Regions from separate parts of the Bacillus sp. SORGH_AS_0510 genome, predicted to be linked through region 3. Evidence: riboswitches for the same ligand, from Rfam matches in the RefSeq annotation. Region 3 holds a riboswitch; each other region holds the start of a gene.
What was found. Region 3 has a riboswitch for lysine ahead of QE429_RS08520 (aspartate kinase). Riboswitches for the same ligand answer to the same signal wherever they lie in the genome.

Region 1 (5,450 bases), 680 kb from region 3:
ACAGATTTATTAGTACCAGGCATTGGTGAATTAATTGGAGGCAGCCAGCGTGAAGAACGAGAAGATATCTTAGCTGGAAAAATTAATGAGCTTGGAATGAATGAAGAAGATTACTGGTGGTACCTAGAGCTAAGAAAATACGGTGGTACAAAACATTCAGGATATGGATTAGGATTTGAACGTTTAATTATGTACCTAACAGGTATGACAAATATTAGAGATGTAATCCCATTCCCTAGAACACCAGGAAATGCAGAATTTTAACAAAAAAAGACCAATTCATTATTAATGAATTGGTCTTTTTTTGCATTTAAAGAGTTTTAAAAAACTTGTAATTCTTCTTCAAAATAGAATGTACCAGGGTGCTCTTTCACAGTATAAGAATATCTCTTCATATTTTTTACATATTGCCATTTTAAAATGGTTACCATTTCACCAGTTTCTTTAATGTTGACCGTTTGACCGGTTGAATAGCGATTATTTGAATTTTTCATTTTTACACCCCTTTTATCTTACATCTTAAGTATAACACAAATAAATTTATTATATTTGTCCTTAATTAAGACTATTATCTTTAGGTGGAAAATACCAAGAATTCCTTTTCCTTTCAATTTATATACAGCTATGGTATGATGATTAAAAGTGAGGTGTCATTTTGACAAATTATAGAGCAAAAAAAAGTAACCTCAAGGCATTATTATCTAAAAACGGTATGGATTTGGATGGTTTGGAAAGGAATACTAAGATTCCTAGAAGTCAACTCGATGACTATATGTCTAAGAAAGTAATGAGCTTGAATTCTGCAATGACTATTTCAAAAGAATTAAATTGCAAGATTGAAGATTTGTATGTATGGACTGCTGAAGAAGCTTAATTTAAAAGTAAAAAAACAGACTCCAAAGCGAGTCTGTTTTTTTGTGTTTGGCTGTGTTAAATTGTGATATTATACCCTATTGATTGGAGCGGAAATCAATAGGCAAGTCTAACAGAGCCTTGAGTTTTAATTTGTTAAATCACACTTATCTAATGGAATCACTTTGGTTTTCTTTGTAAATTTATATCCCAACCATAAGATTAAAAAAAGAGGCAAACCGATATAAGATACCAAAACACCATTCCAATCAACGTGGTTACCGAGAAAAGCTGAGTAGTTTTGTCCTAAAACAACGAAACCACAGACAGCAAAGGCGAAAATAGGGCCAAATGGGAAGAACTTTGATTTATATGGTAATAAACTTAGATCCTTACCTTGTGCAATGAAAGCCTTCCTGAATCGATAGTGACAAACTGCAATTCCAAGCCATGCTATGAAACCTGACATACCTGATGCATTTAGCAACCAGACATAAACCGTACCATCTCCAAAGAAAGAAGCAAGAAATGCCAGAGTACCAATTAAAGTTGTTGCAAATAATGCGTTGACTGGCACACCATTTTTATTGAGTTTAGCTAAGAACCTAGGTGCCTTTCCTTCGCGTGCTAAGTCCCAAAGCATGCGGGTAGAAGCGTACATACCTGAATTACCTGCAGACAATACAGCTGTTAAAATGACAGCATTCATGATAGAAGCAGCAAATGCAATTCCTGCTTTTTGAAAAACAAGTGTAAATGGGCTAACTGTAACATCGCCGTTTGCTAAGTTCTCATTTGTATAAGGAATGAGAAGACCGATTACTAAAATCGCTAATACATAAAATAAAAGAATCCTCCAAAACACTTGTTTTACAGCCCGCGGAATAGATTTTGTTGGATTATCAGTCTCTCCTGCAGCAACTCCGAGTAGTTCAGTTCCTTGAAAGGAGAATCCTGCTGCCATAAAGATTCCTAGCATTGCCATGAAACCGCCGTGGAATGGAGCATCTCCAACTGTGAAATTTTTGAAGCCAATCGCTTCATTACCCATAATGCCGAAAATCATTAGTGTTCCAGTTATGATAAAGATTATAACTGTCACTACCTTAACTAATGAAAACCAATATTCTGCTTCCCCAAATCCTTTTACAGAAAGGTAGTTTAATAGGAACATAATAACTAAGAAAATTCCACTCCATATGAAGGATGGAGTATGTGGGAACCAAAATTTCATAATCATCGTAACAGCTGCTAATTCTGCTGCTATTGTAATTGCCCAGTTATACCAGTAATTCCACCCTAACGCAAAACCTAGGGAAGGGTCGACAAATTTTGTTGCATAGGTACTAAAGCTTCCCGCTACAGGCATATAGGCTCCCATTTCTGCTAACCCTTGCATTAAAAAGTAGACCATTAAACCAATAACAACATAAGAGAGAATAGCTCCACCAGGTCCTGCAGAATGGATTGCTCCTCCACTTGCAAGGAATAAACCTGTACCAATTGTACCTCCAAGTGAAATCATAGTAAGGTGACGAGATTTTAGGCTTCTTCTTAACTCGGATGGTTCTTTTTTAGGTGATTGATCACCGTTAAAATCATTTTGTTTTAATACTCGTGCTGTTTGCATTGTCTTTACTCCTTTTTGTATTCATTTTTCGAGAAGGAGTTTTGGAATAAAAAATGCCATCGAAGTAGAATCGATGGCATTATCAATACCCCGCATCATACCTTCCGAAAGATAGCTCAACACGAATGGCTGGTAGGGCCAAGCGTGACAGTTCTGTTCCTGTTTGGAGACAGCCCCAGCATGCTTTGTCAGAGATAAAAGCACACTTCGGCAGTTTTTCCTTTCAAGTGGAGTCAATGATGTCTCTGCATCTCATCCGCTTTACTAATAAAAACCGCGACCTCTACCTCATCGGTTTGATGAGGATTTAGCATATGAATTTAATATATTTATAAAGTATAAATTATATTGGATATTTGTCAATAAATTTTTCTTGAATAGCATTCCAGGATTCCAATACACCTTGGAATTAACAGATAATTAATTCTTTTGGAAAAAAACTATTAAATTTACATTAAAAATGATAATCGGTATTATTTTTAAATATAAATGATGGCGTTTTCGGAGGTATTATAAGATGCGGATTTTTGGAATTATTATTGGATCACTAATAATTGTATTGGCATTTAACCTTTTTTTGATACCTCACGAAGTATTAAGTAGTGGACTGAGTGGAATTTCCATGATTATAGGTATGATTTCACCACTTAATACAGGGGTGGCAAATTTTCTATTGAACTTTCCGTTACTGTTAATAGGGTATAAAATGTTGGGTAAGAAATTTATTATGAACTCAATTTTTTCAGTACTCATAATATCAGTTGGACTTTATTTAGTACCTGTTATCGCTATAGCGAACGATACCATTTTAAGCTCTATTTTTGGTGGTGCTTTAACTGGTCTTGGTGTTGGAATTGTCTTTCGAAGCTCAGGGTCAACCGGAGGCTTTGATATAATTGGGATGATTGTTTCAAGAAAAAAGGATTTTCCAATAGGTACCTTGCTATCTGGCATGAACGCAGTTGTTATAGTGATTAGCGGATTTTTATTTAATTGGGATGCCGCTTTGAATACTTTAGTGTCTATCTTTGTAACAGGTAAAGTAGTGGATGCTATTTATACAGACCATGCTAAACTAACAATAATGATCATTACCGATAAAGGTGACGAGATGAGAGCGCACCTTCTAACCAACCTTTATAGAGGATTAACAATTATGGACGGAGTTGGGGGATACTCCAACAACAAACGAAATGTTTTAATAACGGTCATTTCACGGTATGAATTAAATGAGGTAAAGAATCTCATTGTTGAAGTAGACCCTGCTGCATTTGTAAATATAACTGAAACAATTGAAGTCATGGGACTCTTCCATCGTCCTAGTCCTTCATAAAAAAATGGGCCTGCAATAATAAAATATGCAGGCCCATTTTTTCAATTGTTAATGTATTTTTCAAAAACAAATCCATAATCCTTTACACAATACTGTTTCTTACTGTCTTCTAGCCATTGAAATGCTGCTTGATTTAACATCTTAAACTGGACAACTAGATTACTGTCAGGACTTGTTATCCTTCCAAGAGTAGTAGAGGCAACATCAAGACTTTGTTTGGCAAATTGAAGGCTTACCTCATTTTCATGAGAGATTTCGGAAATTTTAATTAAAGCTTTATACAAATCTTTTACTTCCTCAATATGCTTTTTATGAACGTCAATGGAAAATGGTTGTGAGCCAATTTTGAATTTAATCTCCACATCAAGGTCTACGGTTCCCGCAGTTTCGAGTTTAACGTCTGAAACTCTATTAGTTGCATAACTATAACGATGTAACATTCGTTTCTTGCTTGTAGCACTTGTACCATCTAAGTGGATTAAAGCATTATTTGTAAAACAATATTCATCTGATTTCGATTTAATTAAAAAATATATCTTCTCATTGTCTTCATGCATTACATAATCATCTGCATCAACTTTGTCATAATTTTCTGGTTTAATGACAGAACCTACATCACTTAATCCTAAAATATCAGATGCTACTTTTCCAAACATTTTACCAACCTCACTTTTCTAAAATCTTGACATACATATGTACGAACAAAGCCACATAAAGTTTCAGTGTATTTACTGTAATTAGGAAAGACAAAATACTTTATGACTTTAATGGCTATTGTATGTTAAAAAATGTAATTAATATGATGGGAAGTTTGATATAATTAAATGATACTTTGTAAATGGAGGCAGTCCAATGTAAGCACCTCAACTTTTTTATAATAAAATTTAATAAAAAGTGAGGTTGCGATTATGTCTAAATTTGTTGGAAAAGAGGTTTTTTTCCGATTTCTTTGGTATGGGCAAATTTTGGCTAACCTAGGGGATATTTTGTATATAGTTAGTTTGATAAAGTTAATTTATGACAAAACCGGATCTGCTACCTATATGTCTCTGGTCCCGTTTTTTAGTACAATATCTGCTTTGATAAGCGGGTTATTGGCACCATTGATAATAAATAAATTCAAGCTTAAATCGATATTAACTTATTCTCAAACCGGGAAAACAGTTTTTTTATTTTTATTGTGCATTAGTATCCCTATTCTCGAAGAACAATTGCTGTTTTTAGTCTATCTTATGATTTCCCTTATATCTTTTTTAGATGGGTGGGCGTCTCCTGCAAGAAATGCATTGATTCCAAGTTTAGTGGAGGAAAGTAAGTTAGTTAAAACAAATAGCTTGCTTTCAATATCTGATCAAATAATCCAACTTATTACTTGGCCAATGGGGAGTATCTTATTAGTGTCATTTGGACCGGTAACTATTCTTTGGCAAACTTTTTTCTTATTCCTAATTTCAACCATGTTTATGCGAATGATCAGAGATTATAGTAACCAATTAATTCATGAAAAGAAATCTCAAATAAATGTGTTAAAAGAAGGTTGGGCAATAATTTGGCATTCCAAACAGCTTAGGATTATTAGTTTAATGAACATTCTTGAAACATTTGCAAACGGGGTATGGATTGCTGCCATCTTGT
Region 2 (5,450 bases), 670 kb from region 3:
TTCCATTTACCAGTATTCCCCTGATTCATATGGATATCGTGTACACCATAACCAGGTAAAAAATCGAAATATTTATCCGGCTCATTTTCTTCTGGTCCCCAACCCTCACCATACGCATAGATCACTGCATTATTTTCCATTGCTTCATTTACGTAGAACTCTACTTTTTCTTTTAAATCATTATTAGGACCGGTTTTAAAGGGCGGAAGGGCCACCATTTCTTTTGGATTGAATAATCCACCTCTAACATAGTCTAAGGCAATATCCCTGTTATCGTTCGTTATGGATGTGAATCCAGATTTTAGTGCTGGCAATTTTGTCAGGTGTTCTGAGTTGAAATTTTCACTAACATAGTAAAGAACTTCCGACGGACTCATTCCTGACTCAATGTTAACAGCGATTCGATAATTCGTTTCTTGATCATCTGAAACATGAATTTCAAAATGAGGTTTTCCTGATTTGCCAATAGCAGTGTTCACAATTTTTCCTTTTAAAAGAGTATAATTTCTTAATGGCATTTTGAAATCACTCCTCAGGTTAGGGTATTTTCTTGATTATATTTTAAATCTACTAATTTTAACCACATCCTATTTTCCTTATTTTCCTAAATCAATATACCCATTGTTAAAATAGTGGCTCTGTTAAACTTGGCTGTTGATTTGCACTCCAGGCGCGAGCGGTTCGTGGGTGTTTCGGCGAGCCTCCTCGGCGAAAAGCGCCTGCGGGGTCTCCCCTGAACCATACTCCCACAGGACATTGAATCATCCTCATCGAATCAACATCGCACGAAGGAAATGCGCAGCATTTTCGAGGATCTTCGCCTTCCGCTCCAATCAACAGGGTAAAGAAATCAGTTATACTCTTTAACATAGCCAAAATAATGCAAAAAATGACGTGCAGCCATGCACGTCATTTCTTTTTCTATAGGATTTGATTCAAAAACCTCTGTGTCCGCTCATGTTTGGGGTTCACGAAGATTTCGTTTGGATGTCCTTCTTCTATTATATTGCCGTCTGCCAACATGATCACGCGGTCGGCCACTTCTCGGGCGAAGCCCATTTCATGGGTTACGATTACCATGGTCATCCCTTCCCGAGCAAGGTCTTTCATAACCTGTAGTACTTCTCCCACTAGTTCAGGATCAAGAGCCGACGTTGGCTCGTCAAACAGCATGACTTTCGGTTCCATTGCTAAGGCTCTCGCAATCGCCACCCGCTGCTTTTGTCCGCCTGACAGCTGCTCCGGATAGTAGTTCGCCTTATCGGCTAGGCCTACCTTTTTCAATAGGGTCAACGCTTGGGCACCGGCCTCTTCCTTCGTCACTTTTTTCACATATACAGGTGCTTCGATAATGTTTTCTAACACCGTTTTATGCGGGAAAAGATTGAAGTGCTGAAACACCATTCCTACCTTTTCTCGGACTTTATTTAAGTTGGTTTTCGCAAGATCGATTGTCTCAGCGTCAATCATAATTTCTCCTTGCTCTGCTACCTCTAGAAAGTTCAAGCAGCGAAGCAATGTACTTTTTCCAGAGCCGCTGGCACCAATTAGAACGACGACTTCTTGTTCCTTAATCTCCAGGTCTATCTTCTTTAACACGTCCAGCTTACCAAAGGATTTTGATAGATTACGAACTTGAATCATGCGCCACGGACCTCCTTCGGCTTACTCACGTCGAGTTTCTTTTCAATCAGGTTCGCCACCCATGTGAAAATGAAGACGATGATTAAGTAATAGATTCCAACGACAAAATACGTTTCGAAAGGCATATAGTTTTCCCCTTGTACACTAAGAGCCGTATTATACAAATCGGTCACCGCAATATAGGCGACAAGCGAAGAATCCTTTAACCCGATGATGAACTGATTGGCAAGGGCCGGAATTGATCTTTTGAAAGCCTGTGGGAAAATAATCCTTCTCATCGCGAGGGAATAGTTCATACCAAGCGACCTTGCTGCTTCCATCTGGCCGCGATCAATCGATTGGACAGCCCCTCTGAAAATTTCTGCGATATATGCGCCTGTGTGAATCCCCAAGGCCAATGCCCCTGCCGTAAAGCTGTCCAAGTTCACGATGTTGGCAAGACCATAGTATAAAAACATAATCTGAACAATGAGCGGGGTTCCACGAATAATGCCAATATAAATGTCGGCAATGCGATTTAAGATTTTACTAGTGGAAATCTTAAAAGCAGCAAAAATAATCCCAATCACCATCGCAAATAATAGAGAGATCGCTGTAATAGAGATTGTCATCCAAGAAGCTTTCAAAAAAGCAATTCCATGCTCACTAAAAATACTAATAATATTATCTAAAAAAACCACGAGGCATACCTCCTATTAAGAAAAGCGCAAGCGCCTTGATCAGCCCCGACAGGCAAATGTTCTTCAGCAAGAAAAGTCGTTCTTTGACTTTTCTTGCTGAAGGTTATTTGACCCGAGCTGTAACAATCATCGCTTTATCAAGCCATGATTGTTACAAGATACTCAATGTAGAGTATTCAGGGTGAAAACTGGCTAGGCGCTGGAGCTGGACAATTCTCAAAGTCGAATTTATTTTCTTATAATCTAATTTAAAAGGGGACAGTCCCCCTTCGACACAATTTCTTACTTTTCCATTACGTTGGTGTTGAACCATTTCATGCTGATTTTTTCGTATGTACCGTCGTCAATCATGGATTGGATGGCATCGTTGATTTTGTCAGCTAGCTCTTTATTACCCTCAGCAACCGCTACACTTACACGGTCTTCATTTAATAATTCACCAATTGCTTTAATTTTTAAGCCCTTTTCATTTTTCGCACTTACCCCAACAATTTTGTCAGTGATAACTGCGTCTAAACGGCCCAGTGCCAAGTCTTGAAGGGCATTGACGTCTGTTGGATAGCCTTTTACTTGATCAGATAAATCCTCGGCCATGTCTTTCCATGTGCTCGCTTGGATAACCCCAATCGTTTTCCCTTTCAGGTCCTCCTTTGATTGAATATCTGTGTTGCCTTCCGCTACAAAAATTTGTGCACCAGATAGGTAATAAGGATTGGTGAAGTCTACTTGCTTATCACGTTCAGGTGTAGCTGTCATACTTCCGATAATCGCATCATATTTCTTTGCCTTTAACCCTTGAATAATCGTTTCCCATGGATTGGTTACTGGGTTAGCTTCAAGGCCGATTCGCTTCGCAATTTCTGTTCCGATTTCAACGTCGAATCCAGTTAATTTACCGTCTTTTTTAAAGTTAAGCGGTGGATATTGCCCAGTCATCGAGAACGTTAAGGCACCTTTTTTCACTAATTCATGCTTACCGCTGCTAGCTTTTGCTGACTTTTCGCCATCAGCCTTCTCTGTGCCACAAGCTGATAAAAGTAACATCATTGCTGCAGCTAATAAAATTGCAAACTTTTTCATAAATATTCCCCCCTGATTAGAAAAGCGTAAGCGCCTTGACCAGCCCCGATAGGCAAATGTTCTTCGGCAAAAAAAGTCCGCACTTTGACTTTTATTGCCGAAGGTTATTTGACCCGAGGGGCTAGGCGCTGAAGCCAGACAATTTTCAAAGTCAAACTTCATATCTTATTACAATAAAAAGCACCGTCACATTTGCGTATGACGGTGCTTGGCACACCCTCATCATTCAGCATTGGTGAAGATAGTTCTCCACAATTCCAAGGAACTGTGACAGTTCTGCCCCTATTCGAGTGCAGACCCAGCTTTCTGAAAAAAGTGATTTCAGAAGCTTCGGCGATTGATCCTTTTTCCTATTTTCATAGATTTCACTGAATCTCCCATAGGATACTAATAAAAATCGCGACCTCTACCCCATCTAATGCTTAAAGACGAGGATTTTTATATTTAGTTTGACGAAACAATTTTCAGTATAAAGAAATATTCTAACAAATGCAATAATGTTTTTAATGGAATTTCTAACCAAATGAAAAGTCTTGACGGCATTTTTATCTTGAGATACATTTTTCTAAAATACAATTTTCCAAATTACTAGAAAAGAAGGTTAGACTTATGTTGCAATGTCGTGAGGATGTCCTGGCATTCACAAAACAGCTCGTAAACATTGAAAGTGTCGTTAATACCTATGGGGAAAAAGCCATTGCCCAGTCTTTATATTCTTTGATTTCCTCTTGGCCCTATTTTTCACAGAATCCAAGTCAACTTGTGTTAGAGCAAACCCACAACGATCTTCAAGAACGTTATAATGTACTTGCATTTGTCAAAGGAACAAAGGGTTCGAGCAATCGCACCGTGATCCTTATGGGGCATACGGATACAGTCGGTATCGAGGATTTTACCCATCTGAAGGATCAGGCCTGCTTTCCAGATGAGCTGATGGAATCCTTGAAAAATGAAGAGCTGCCAACTTCCGCAAAAGACCATTTACAGTCCGGAGATTGGTTGTTTGGCCGCGGCGTTCTCGATATGAAAAGCGGGGTTGCCAGTCATCTCTATCTCTTAAAATATTACTCTGAACACCCAGAAGAATTAGACGGAAACCTGGTTCTTTTAGCAGAATGTGATGAGGAAGATAGCTCACATGGTGTCCTTTCTGCTTTAAAAACATTGAAACGCTGGAAAAATGAACATGATTTCGCCTATTGCGCTGCGATTAATGCCGACTTCGTTGCGCCACGCTATGAAGGCGATGACAATCGGTATATCTATAAAGGCACAGTCGGAAAATTGCTGCCATCGTTCTTTATTACAGGTGCAGAAACACATGTAGGCTCTGCCTTTGAAGGACTCGATCCGAACTTTATTGCTGCCGAGTTAACTCGACAAATCAACTACAATCCAGAGCTATGTAACGAAGCTTTAGGCGAAACGACGGTGCCGCCTGTTTCGTTAAAACAAACAGATTTGAAGCCATCTTATACGGTACAAACAGCTTTGGCTGCCTATGTTTATTATAATTTCTTTATTCACTCCTGGTCTCCGAAGGACGTGCTTGAAAAATTAAGAATACAGGCCGATATTGCTTTTACTAATGCATTGATGTCTTTTGAAGAAAGATATAAGCAGTTCAGTGCATTAAGCGGCGAACCTTATGTCAAGCATCCTTGGAAGTCGAGAGTCATGACCTATGAGGAAATGGAGCAGCTATTAGTGGAAGAACACGGTGAAGCGTTCACTTCGCATATGAACGAGTTTAAGGAAAAACTTGTTAATAATCCCGAGTTAGATACGCGGATGTTTGCTGCACGAGTGGTAGAGGAAGCGTGGAAATGGATGAAGGATAAGAGTCCGGCGATTATTCTATTTTACTCGTCCTTATATTCTCCTAGGATTGAATTGTCTGGAAAAACAGAGGATGAATGGAACTTAATCCATGCCTTGGATGAAGCGGTGGAAGAAATGCAGCCGCACTATCCACATCCGATTGTGACGCGGAATTTCTTCCCGTATATCTCGGACATGAGCTTTGTCGCGCTGAGTGATGATGAT
Region 3 (5,450 bases):
GTAGGTGTATTAGTTGGCGAATCTGTAAGCGCTTTAGGCGCGGAGTTGGTTCAGTACGGTGCAGACCGCGTCGTAGTGGTTGAACATGAAAACTTAAAGCAATATTCTTCAGATGGATATGCACAAGCTTTATTAGCTGTTATTGATCAAGAAAAGCCAGAAGGATTAGTGTTTGGTCATACCGCATTAGGGAAAGACCTTTCCCCGCGTATCGCAGGTAAGCTTTCTTCCGGTCTAATCTCTGATGCAACAGCAGTAGAAGCAGTTGGAGGAAACATCGTATTTACCAGACCGATTTATTCAGGTAAAGCTTTTGAGAAGAAGATTGTGACAGACGGAATGATTTTTGCAACAGTACGTCCGAACAATATTGCTCCTCTCGCAAAGGATGAGAGCAGAACAGGTGAAGTTACTTCTCTATCTGTAGAGATTAAAGATCTTCGTGCAATCATTAAAGAAGTAGTAAGAAAAGCAAGTGAAGGTGTTGACTTGAGTGAGGCAAAAGTAGTAATTTCCGGCGGACGTGGTGTGAAGAGTGCAGAAGGCTTCCAACCGCTGAAAGAATTAGCTGAAGTATTAGGTGGGGCTGTTGGTGCTTCACGTGGTGCTTGTGATGCTGACTACTGTGATTACTCATTACAAATTGGCCAAACAGGTAAGGTTGTAACGCCAGACCTTTACATTGCCTGCGGAATTTCCGGTGCCATTCAGCACTTAGCTGGTATGTCCAATTCAAAAGTAATTGTTGCCATTAATAAAGATCCAGAAGCGAACATCTTCAAAGTAGCGGATTACGGAATTGTTGGTGACCTTTTCGAAGTTGTACCATTATTAACAGAAGAGTTTAAAAAGCTAAAAGTACACTCATAATAATAATAACGTTGAGAGCGAGCGGCAAAAAAATCCGCTCGCTTTTACCTTTATGCTGTGTTAAAGAACATTGTTCATTTTTACACTCTGTTGATTGGAGCGGAAGGAGCGAAGATCCTCGAAAATGCTATCGCATTTCCTTCGTGCGGTGTAGATTCAATGAAGCTTATTCAATGTCCTGTGGGAGTATGGTTCAGGGGAGACCCCGCAGGCGCTTGCGTCGAGGAGGCTCGCCGAAACACCCACGAACCGCTCGCTCCTGGAGCGGAAATCAACAGACTTAGTACAACAGAATACTTATGGTTTTATAGGGTATATTAGTGGCGAAACATATTATTAGCGTGTTTTTCCAAACGATGGTATACTTTCCCTAGTATCTCAGTAATCAATAGGAGGGCTATATAAAATGGCTATTTCACACTTAACAGATCAAAACTTTTCAACAGAAACAAATTCAGGTACTGTCCTTGTAGACTTCTGGGCTCCATGGTGCGGACCTTGTAAAATGATAGCTCCAGTTCTTGAAGAACTTGATGCAGAAATGGGCGATAAAGTAAAAATCACTAAATTAGATGTAGATGATAACCCACAAACTGCAGCTAATTTCGGCGTAATGAGCATTCCAACATTATTAGTTTTCAAAAATGGCGAAGTGGTTGATAAAGTTGTCGGCTTCCAACCAAAAGATGCTCTAGCAAGCGTTTTAGAAAAGCACGTATAAGCCTATCAATAAATCAAAACCTTAGCCGGACAAAAGTCTGGCTAAGGTTTTTTACATAATAGGAAAGTATAAAATTCGACTTCGAGAATTGTCCAGTTCCAGCGCCTAGCCCCTCGGGGCTGACCAAGGCGCTTGCACTTTTCTTATTATTACAGAAGCTCCCACTTTCCTTTATAGACAGATGTGTTAAAATTTTAAGGATAGAATAAAAGACGGAGGAGTGGCCGGAGTGAATGAGATTATCAAACAAAAATTGACCCTATTGCCGGACCAGCCTGGCTGCTACTTAATGAAAGACCGTCAGGGGACAATTATTTATGTGGGGAAGGCAAAAATATTAAAAAATCGAGTGCGTTCTTATTTTACCGGGTCGCATGATGGAAAGACGTTAAGACTTGTTAATGAAATAGAGGATTTCGAGTATATCGTTACCTCTTCCAATATAGAAGCATTGTTATTAGAATTAAACCTCATCAAGAAATACGATCCAAAATACAATATTATGCTGAAGGATGATAAAAGTTATCCCTTTATTAAGCTGACAGCAGAGAGACACCCTAAGCTGATTATAACGAGGAAAGTGAAAAAGGATAGAGGAAAGTATTTTGGACCCTACCCGAATGCCATGGCAGCTAACGAAACAAAAAAGCTATTAGACCGAATTTATCCATTACGAAAATGTGCCACACTTCCTGATCGGGTCTGCTTATATTACCATTTAGGGCAATGTCTCGCTCCATGTGTCAATGAAGTGTCTGAAGATCAGTACAAGCAAATGACAGATGAAATTACTCGTTTTTTAAATGGCGGATATAAGGATATTAAGAAAGAATTAACCGAAAAAATGACGGCAGCGGCAGAAGAATTGGATTTTGAAAGAGCAAAAGAATTCCGCGATAAAATCGTCCATATTGAAACCATCATGGAAAAGCAAAAGATTACCATGACAGATTTCACAGACCGTGATGTTTTTGGCTATGCGGTGGATAAAGGCTGGATGTGTGTACAGGTCTTCTTTGTCCGCCAAGGAAAGTTGATCGAACGGGATGTTTCAATGTTCCCTATATATAATGAACCAGAGGAAGAGATTCTCACGTTTTTGGGGCAGTTTTACCAAAAAGCCAATCACTTTAAGCCTAAGGAAATCCTTATTCAAGATGAAGTTGATTTGAATATGGCCGGGCAACTTCTGGAAGTAAAAGTGCTGCAACCGAAAAAAGGACAGAAAAAAGATCTTGTTAACCTTGCAATCAAAAATGCAAAAATAGCCTTGGATGAAAAATTTTCACTAATTGAAAAAGACGAAGAAAGAACCATAAAGGCAATAGAGAATCTTGGGAAACTCCTTGGGATTTATACACCGCATCGAATTGAGTCTTTCGATAATTCCAATATTCAGGGGACAGATCCCGTATCAGCTATGGTTGTATTTATTGATGGAAAAGCAAATAAACGAGAATACCGCAAATATAAAATTAAATCGGTCAAGGGACCAGATGATTATGAATCCATGAGAGAGGTAACTAGACGAAGATACTCTCGAGCCCTCAAAGAAAATTTACCGCTGCCAGACCTGATCATTATTGATGGAGGTAAAGGACATGTAGAAGCTGTGAGGGATGTACTGGAAAATGAATTAGGGTTAGATATTCCACTTTCGGGTCTTGTGAAGGATGAGAAACACCGGACTTCGCAACTGTTATACGGGAACCCTTTAGAGATTGTTCCTCTTGGGCGGAACAGCCAGGAGTTTTATTTGCTGCAACGAATTCAAGATGAGGTCCACCGTTTTGCAATCACCTTCCATCGCCAACTACGCGGGAAGAGTGCCTTTCAATCCTTATTGGACGATATCCCGGGCATTGGAGAAAAACGCAAAAAACTATTACTTAAAACGTTTGGCTCTGTGAAAAAAATGAAGGAAGCTAGCCTCGAGGAATTCACTGGTCTGGGCATTCCAACAAATGTAGTAGAAGAACTACTGAAAAAACTTCAGGAATAGTTATTGTCAGAATAAATTAGCCATGCTATAATTAGTGAAAATTTAAATTACTATCACTTTATAGTACTAAAGTGAAGGTAGAGGTGCGAGCTTCAAGAGTAGTGGTTCTGAGGAGGATGAGCTTCGAAGAAGAATCATGAAAGGGGATGTTCGCCGAAGTAAAGAAGACCTCATTTCTTCTTTGCTGGTCCTGTATTGAATAAATGCCGGATTGTCAAGACGCCTGTCTTGGAGAGCTATCTTACATTGTTTGTACAGGAATCTATTTTTTCGTGTTCAAAAAGCAATGAGATGCCCTCTCATTGCTTTTTTTATTTTTGTACAAAATAGGTAGAGCATAACTGAAAGTAGGGGAAAAAACATGGGCTTAGTTGTTCAGAAATTCGGGGGAACCTCCGTTGGCAGTGTAGAGAGAATTTTAAATGTTGCATCACGTGTAAAAGAGGAGATTGAACAAGAGAATAACGTAGTGGTCGTTGTTTCTGCAATGGGAAAATCTACGGATCAGCTTGTAGGTCTAGCGAAGGAAATTTCCAATGTACCAAATAAGCGGGAGATGGATATGCTGCTTTCAACAGGAGAGCAGGTAACCATTGCTTTATTATCCATGGCTTTAAATCAGCAGGGGATTCCGGCAGTTTCATTTACAGGATGGCAGGCAGGAATTGTGACAGAACCTGTTCATGGAAATGCCCGCATTTCAAACATCAATACAGAAACGATAAAAAGACAGCTTGGAGAGGGAAAAGTTGTGATTGTTGCCGGATTCCAAGGGATTACAGAAGATGGTGAAATCACCACGCTTGGCCGAGGTGGATCCGATACAACAGCGGTAGCTTTAGCAGCGGCCTTACATGCAGACAAATGTGATATTTACACGGATGTAACAGGTGTATTTACTACAGATCCTAGATATGTCAAAGAAGCACGCAAGTTATTATCTGTTTCTTATGACGAGATGCTAGAACTTGCCAATCTCGGTGCAGGTGTTTTGCATCCTAGAGCGGTAGAGTTCGCGAAAAATTATCAGGTGAGACTTGAAGTGCGGTCAAGTATGGAGAAAATTGAGGGAACAGTCATAGAGGGGGAAGCAACAATGGAACAGAATTTAGTTGTACGTGGTGTCGCATTTGAAGATGAAATTACAAAGGTTACCGTATTAGGGCTAACTAATTCTTTAACCAGCTTATCTACAATTTTTACTACACTAGCTCAAAACCAAATCAACGTGGATATTATCATTCAAAGTACAACAGAGGGTGGATCAGCGAATCTTTCTTTTTCCATCCATACAAATGATTTGTTAGAGACGTTAAAAGTCCTAGAAGATAATAAGGCAGTACTTGGATATGAGCAACTGGATGCAGAAAATAAATTAGCAAAGGTATCTATTGTTGGTTCAGGTATGATATCGAACCCAGGTGTGGCAGCGAAAATGTTTGAAGTTCTTGCTTCAAATGATATTCAGATTAAAATGGTCAGCACATCTGAAATTAAGGTGTCAGCTGTTTTAGAAGAAAAGAATATGTTGAAAGCAGTCGAACTCCTCCACAGTGCATTTGAACTAGGAAATGAATAAAAAGAGGCTGACTCGTTCGATTGCGAGTCAGCCTTTTTGCCGTACTAAAATGTTGAATCTTTCCGATCCCACTTTACAGTGAATTGGACTTTGTTTGCTTTTTTTACGGGATGTTCGAAGGTTTCAGCGATTACTTCTTTTTGCATTTCAATTTGTTGGGCTAGGAAGCCTGCTTCCAGCTGAAAGAAGTGCTCTGCTTTTGTTTTTACGCGGGACACAATCAGTGGACTAAATAGTTCAAGTTCCATTTCGTTCTTTGTTTCTTTTATAACGACTAG
Region 4 (5,450 bases), 790 kb from region 3:
GCAGTGTCCTTGTTCCTGTAGATCCGCTAAAGCTTTTACGTTTTCTTTAGATATTTCATGATTTGAATTTAAAAGTGTACCGTCTAAGTCAATTGATATACATTTCATGGTTGTTTTAACCCTTTCCATTTTCTCTATTAACTACTATATCAAAATTTATGCACAAAGTGTGCTGCCAAAATTTATAGGAGATTTATTATGTAGTAGCATAAAAAGGAAAATACAATAGATACTATTATTGGGAATATCATCAATAAAAGGGGTTAATGACCATGAAAAAGAAAATTATAACCTGGAGTATTATTATCTTCTTTTCTATGCTCAACGTAACTTCCGTTAGTGCACAGGGGAGAACACCCGCTAAGAACTGTATTACATTATCTGTCATAAATTTAAAATATCCAATGCAGAAGCTATGGGTCGAACATGCTTGGTGGACCAGGGAGCTCATTGTCTCGAATTTAGCTGATTTAAAGGATCGGAATGATGTGTTGGAAAGATTGCTTAAAAATCAAGAAGATTTAGGAGATATTATCAAACCATATTATGGTCAAGAAGCAGGGAACAAACTAACTGTGCTTTTAAAGGAACATATCTTAATTGCTGGAAAAATTATCGAGGCAGCTAAGAAGAATGATCAAGCAAGTATTGACCAATTTAATAAGGAGTGGTATCAAAACGCAGATGAAATTGTAGCGTTCCTTACGAGTGCAAATCCAAATTGGTCTAAAAAAGTATTAACAGAAATGTTCTATACTCACTTGAAGTTAACAGTGGATGAAGTCGTGGATAGGTTAAAAGGAGACTGGGCTGGCGATATTAAGACTGCAGATATTAACGAAGCACATCTTATTCATATGGGTGATATATTAACCGAAGGAATCGTACAACAGTTCCCTGACAAATTTAAGTAAGGATGATCATTTATACTAATTAGCCATTGCTATGTAGTGCATTCAATATCATTCCCTGTAAAGTGTAATCACTGAGAAAACTGATAAAAAAAGACGAGTTGACATCGATTTTCATGTCAACTCGTCTTTTTTATATTGTATTAAAACTGGTAGTTATGCGCGTCTTCCGCCTCGACCGCCACGTTTTGATTCTGTGTTGCGTTTAAGCGAAGATAAGTTCTCTTCACTAGACTTTAAAAACTTGGCCATTTTATCTTCAAATGATTCTTTAGGTTTGAAATTACTTTTTGGACGAAAATCTTTTGAACGGCTTTCAGATCTTCCTTGCCTTGCTGGGCGTTGTGAATAAGAAGAGGTTTGACTTTCGGGTCTCTCGATTGCTTTTTTAATAGATAAGGCAGTTTTTCCGTCTTTTTCACTAATTACTTTTACATCAACCATGTCACCAACTTTAAGGTGGTCATTAATATCCTTAACATAGCTTTCCGCAACTTCACTGATATGCACAAGACCTGTTGTGCCTCCAGGTAATTCAACGAATGCTCCAAAATTAGTGATTCCTGTTACTTTTCCTTGGACTTTGCTGCCTACTTCAACTGACATAGAAATATATTTCCCCCTCAATAATGTTAAAACCACTTTATTATAACAAATAATTTGAAGGAATAAAATCCTTTTACTTATATAGAGATATTTAAGAAATATTTACTAATCCCGCTGTACCCTTTGGTGGTAAATATCGCATCATTGATTTTGCCTTCATTTATCAAGGAAGGGGTAATAATCGCGTCCAAAACACCAGAGAAGTATTTAATGGTAGTAGGGAACCAAGTTACGGTTGACGATGGCAATGAAGAGGTTGAATTCAGAAAAAATGTTAAATCAGTTGTTTCTTAAACAAAAGGTAAGAAGGCAAGCCATCGTCTGGCTTGCCTTTATATTTGAACAAATTATAAAAAAGTTGATGTTATCCGCGTCTTCCGCCTCGACCACCACGTTTTGTTTCTGTGTTTCTTTTAAGAGAAGACAAGTTTTCTTCACTCGCTTTTAAAAACTTGGCCATTTTATCTTCAAACGATTCTTTCGGTTTGAAATTGCCTTTTGGACGGAAGTCCTTAGAACGGTTTTCGGATCTTCCTTGGCGTGGCGGGCGTTGTGAATATGATGATGCTTCAGGTTTGTCTATCGCTTTTTTGATGGAAAGGGCAGTTTTACCATCCTTTTCACTAATTACTTTCACTTCAACCATGTCGCCAACTTTTAAATGGTCATTAATATCTTTTACATAGCTTTCCGCAACTTCGCTTATATGTACTAGACCTGTTGTACCTCCTGGTAATTCAACGAATGCTCCAAAATTAGTGATTCCTGTTACTTTTCCTTGGACTTTGCTGCCTACTTCAACTGACATGAAATCTATTTCCCCCTCAATAGTGTTAAAACTACTTTATTATAACAAATTCTCAAGGGAAATAGAATTAGTCGGGGCTATTTTTTCCACTTTTTTTAGTGTTTTAGGTAAAAAACATGATAAATCCTTTAAAATGTTGAAGTTTATTTGCTGTTTACCTTAGGGAGATTGGCTGGCAAGTTATCTTGTAATGCTTTTTGTTCTTCATCCGTTAATGGGACAAGTGGGAAACGAACCCCTCCCACATGGACTCCTACTATATTTAGTGCTGCTTTTACAGGTGAAGGACTAGGTGCAGCAAATAACGCTCTTATAATTGGAAGTAAGTTACGATGAGTTTCAGCAGCTTCATTTATAGCACCATTTTTAAATTGATTGATCATTTCTTGTAATTGATTTCCTATAATATGGGAAGCGACAGATACTACACCCGTTCCGCCGATCGCTAATACAGGCAACGTTAATCCATCGTCACCACTATAAAGTGTAAAGTCGTTAGAGGTTTGATTTATAATATCAGCCATTGCATCAAGGTTTCCACTCGCTTCTTTAACCGTAACAATATTATTTATCTTGGATAAACGGACGATTGTTTCCACAGTCATATTCACGACACTTCGACCTGGGATGTTATAAAGCATCACAGGTAAAGATGTGGATTCGGCAATTGCTTTAAAGTGTTGATATAATCCTTCCTGAGATGGTTTGTTGTAATATGGGGTAACAAGCATAATTCCATCTACTCCAGCATTTTCAGCTTGTTTTGTTAAGTTAATTGATGCTCTTGTATTATTAGAGCCTGTTCCTGCTATGACTGGTACTCTGTGATTAACAACTTCAACTACAAATTTAAATAGCTCCACTTTTTCTTCAGTCGTTAAAGTAGGAGATTCTCCTGTTGTTCCAGCAATTACTAATCCATCAGAGCCATTTGCGATTAAATAATTGATAAGTTCTTTTGTTGCAATAAAATCGATTTCTCCATGTTGATCAAATGGTGTCACCATTGCAGTTAATACTTGGCCAAAATTCATCATTCTCACCCTTTTTTTATATTTTAAAAATTTAGAGCAGAGAAGGCATTATGTCAGTCAACGCAAAAAAGCAGCAACGAGGGTTCGTTGCCGCTTAAGAAACATGAATAAAAATTGTTCCCAATGCGTGAGATAGCCCTCCATATAGTTTCCTATATGACAGTTCTGTATTTATTCAATAACAGAACCAGCTTCAAGATAAATGAGTTTCTTTCCGCTTCGGCAAATTCCCCTTTTCACAATTGTCATGGGAGCTCATTCTCCTTAAATTGTGTACTCATGGTTTTTGCGCCTCTATCCTCACTTCAAATGGTATTGAAGTAAGAAATATTTAATTGACTGTTAATATATCAGAATTTATTCTATAATTCAAGTGATTTGGAAAATTATAAGAAAAAGACGTGCAAGGTCTATTATTAAATATACTTTTAAAAGAGGAGGATTCTAATAATGGCAAAGAAATTTTAAATTGGACCTATCAACCACCATATGAATTTTATAATAATGAATGTACAGAAGATTCATTAAAAGAATTATTGAATGGAAGTTATTATGCTGTAGTTGACCCTCAAAATAAATTGGTTGGATTTTATTGTATAGGAGAGTCTGCGCAAGTGCCTGCAGGAAAACAGCTGGGCGTATATGATGCTGGCTTTATCGATTTTGGAATTGGTTTGCAACCAGAAGAAACTGGACAGGGGAAAGGATTTGATTTTTGTTTATTTATTCTAAGGAACTTACAAAAGTATTTTAAACATAGTCCTATCCGTTTAACTGTTGCCAATTTTAATAAACGAGCTATTCATCTATACGAAAATCTTGGATTTGTAAAAAGGAAAGAATTTATCACAAATAATGTTCTTTTGTACAATCATGGTTAAAGATGGTGCTTTTTGAATAAAAAGGAAGCGTAAGAATGACTTCATTCTCAGGCTTCCTTTAGATATAAGTTATTGATTATATTCTTTTTCAATTTCCTTTGTACTTCTAACTGTATCGATCGGGCGTACAAGTTTTTCGATTTGATTACGTTTTGTCTCTAGAAATGGAGGTAAGGATAGTTTTTCTCCGAGGCTTTCATATTGTTCATCACCCATAAATCCAGGACCATCTGTAGCGAATTCAAATAAGATTTGAGGTGCTACTCTTACGTATAAAGATCCAAAGAAGTAGCGATCAACAAATCCAGAGGTACCAAAGCCAAAACTCTCAATTCGGTTCATCCATTCTTCTAAAACCTTACGATCCTCCACACGAAAGGCAGCGTGATGAACAGTACCATATCCTTGTTGAGATGGGGGCAGTACTGCATTGTATTCCACCACCACTTGTGCACCATTACCACCTTCACCTACTTCAAATAAATGTAAAGCTCCTTCTTGGTCAATCTCTTTAAATAATAGAACTTTTTCCATCATTTCTTTAAAGTAATCAAAATTAGCTACGCGAACAAAGAGTGGCCCTAATCCTGTAATGGCATATTCTAATGGAATTGGGCCCTTTTGCCAAGGTGTACCGCTAGAAACTCCTGTATTTTTTTCGTCTGAAATTAATTGGTACTGTTGATCATCAAAATCTATGAAGGATAGAGTTTTTTTACCAAATAATTTCTTGATGCCACTATGTTTTACATTTAATCGATCAAATCGTTTTTCCCAGAACTCTATTGCTGCATCATTTGGTACACGAAAGGATGTTTTCGCAATTTCATTTGTCCCATGGACTCCTTGTGGAATACCAGGGAAATCAAAGAAAGTCATATCGGTGCCAGGGCTGCCAGTATCATCGGCAAAAAATAAATGGTAAGTCTGGATATCATCCTGATTAACCGTTTTCTTTACTAACCGCATTCCTAATACATAAGTGAAAAAATTCATAATTTTTTTCTGCACTGCTTGTAATAGCCGTAACATGGTGAATGCCTTTTAATCCGTTCATCAAAAGTCCTCCAATCATTTCTTTTAAGGTTTGTCTATATTATTCCAACATTAAGTAATCAATAAAATTTATCTCAAATTAATTTATCTCTAATTCGAGATAAATAATATCATGTTCCTTTTTTCCTGTCAATATCATGTAAGAATGAACAAA

Region 1: it holds a riboswitch for lysine, as region 3 does, so the genes downstream of both, QE429_RS12140 (amino acid permease) here and QE429_RS08520 (aspartate kinase) in region 3, are expected to answer to the same signal.
Region 2: it holds a riboswitch for lysine, as region 3 does, so the genes downstream of both, QE429_RS05370 (ABC transporter substrate-binding protein) here and QE429_RS08520 (aspartate kinase) in region 3, are expected to answer to the same signal.
Region 4: it holds a riboswitch for lysine, as region 3 does, so the genes downstream of both, dapA (4-hydroxy-tetrahydrodipicolinate synthase) here and QE429_RS08520 (aspartate kinase) in region 3, are expected to answer to the same signal.

Annotation. Positions count from the first base shown of each region.
Region 1 is NZ_JAUTAU010000001.1:2,360,227-2,365,676, forward strand. Features, by position in the region: gene asnS (asparagine--tRNA ligase) at 1-264, shown strand, start outside; gene QE429_RS12130 (hypothetical protein) at 321-494, opposite strand; gene QE429_RS12135 (helix-turn-helix domain-containing protein) at 656-874, shown strand; gene QE429_RS12140 (amino acid permease) at 1,001-2,482, opposite strand; lysine riboswitch at 2,587-2,776, opposite strand; gene QE429_RS12145 (YitT family protein) at 3,000-3,815, shown strand; gene QE429_RS12150 (PH domain-containing protein) at 3,857-4,471, opposite strand; gene QE429_RS12155 (MFS transporter) at 4,724-5,450, shown strand, end outside.
Region 2 is NZ_JAUTAU010000001.1:1,012,823-1,018,272, reverse strand. Features, by position in the region: gene QE429_RS05385 (YukJ family protein) at 1-518, opposite strand, end outside; gene QE429_RS05380 (amino acid ABC transporter ATP-binding protein) at 922-1,644, opposite strand; gene QE429_RS05375 (amino acid ABC transporter permease) at 1,641-2,324, opposite strand; gene QE429_RS05370 (ABC transporter substrate-binding protein) at 2,607-3,404, opposite strand; lysine riboswitch at 3,639-3,821, opposite strand; gene QE429_RS05365 (M20/M25/M40 family metallo-hydrolase) at 4,014-5,450, shown strand, end outside.
Region 3 is NZ_JAUTAU010000001.1:1,681,930-1,687,379, forward strand. Features, by position in the region: gene QE429_RS08505 (electron transfer flavoprotein subunit alpha/FixB family protein) at 1-870, shown strand, start outside; gene trxA (thioredoxin) at 1,277-1,591, shown strand; gene uvrC (excinuclease ABC subunit UvrC) at 1,821-3,593, shown strand; lysine riboswitch at 3,664-3,840, shown strand; gene QE429_RS08520 (aspartate kinase) at 3,955-5,172, shown strand; gene QE429_RS08525 (YslB family protein) at 5,217-5,450, opposite strand, start outside.
Region 4 is NZ_JAUTAU010000001.1:2,471,257-2,476,706, forward strand. Features, by position in the region: gene QE429_RS12710 (HAD family hydrolase) at 1-129, opposite strand, end outside; gene QE429_RS12715 (glycosyltransferase) at 273-914, shown strand; gene QE429_RS12720 (S1 domain-containing RNA-binding protein) at 1,068-1,517, opposite strand; gene QE429_RS12725 (S1 domain-containing RNA-binding protein) at 1,882-2,325, opposite strand; gene dapA (4-hydroxy-tetrahydrodipicolinate synthase) at 2,469-3,359, opposite strand; lysine riboswitch at 3,485-3,664, opposite strand; gene QE429_RS12735 (GNAT family N-acetyltransferase) at 3,761-4,240, shown strand; partial or broken gene QE429_RS12740 (ring-cleaving dioxygenase) at 4,310-5,297, opposite strand.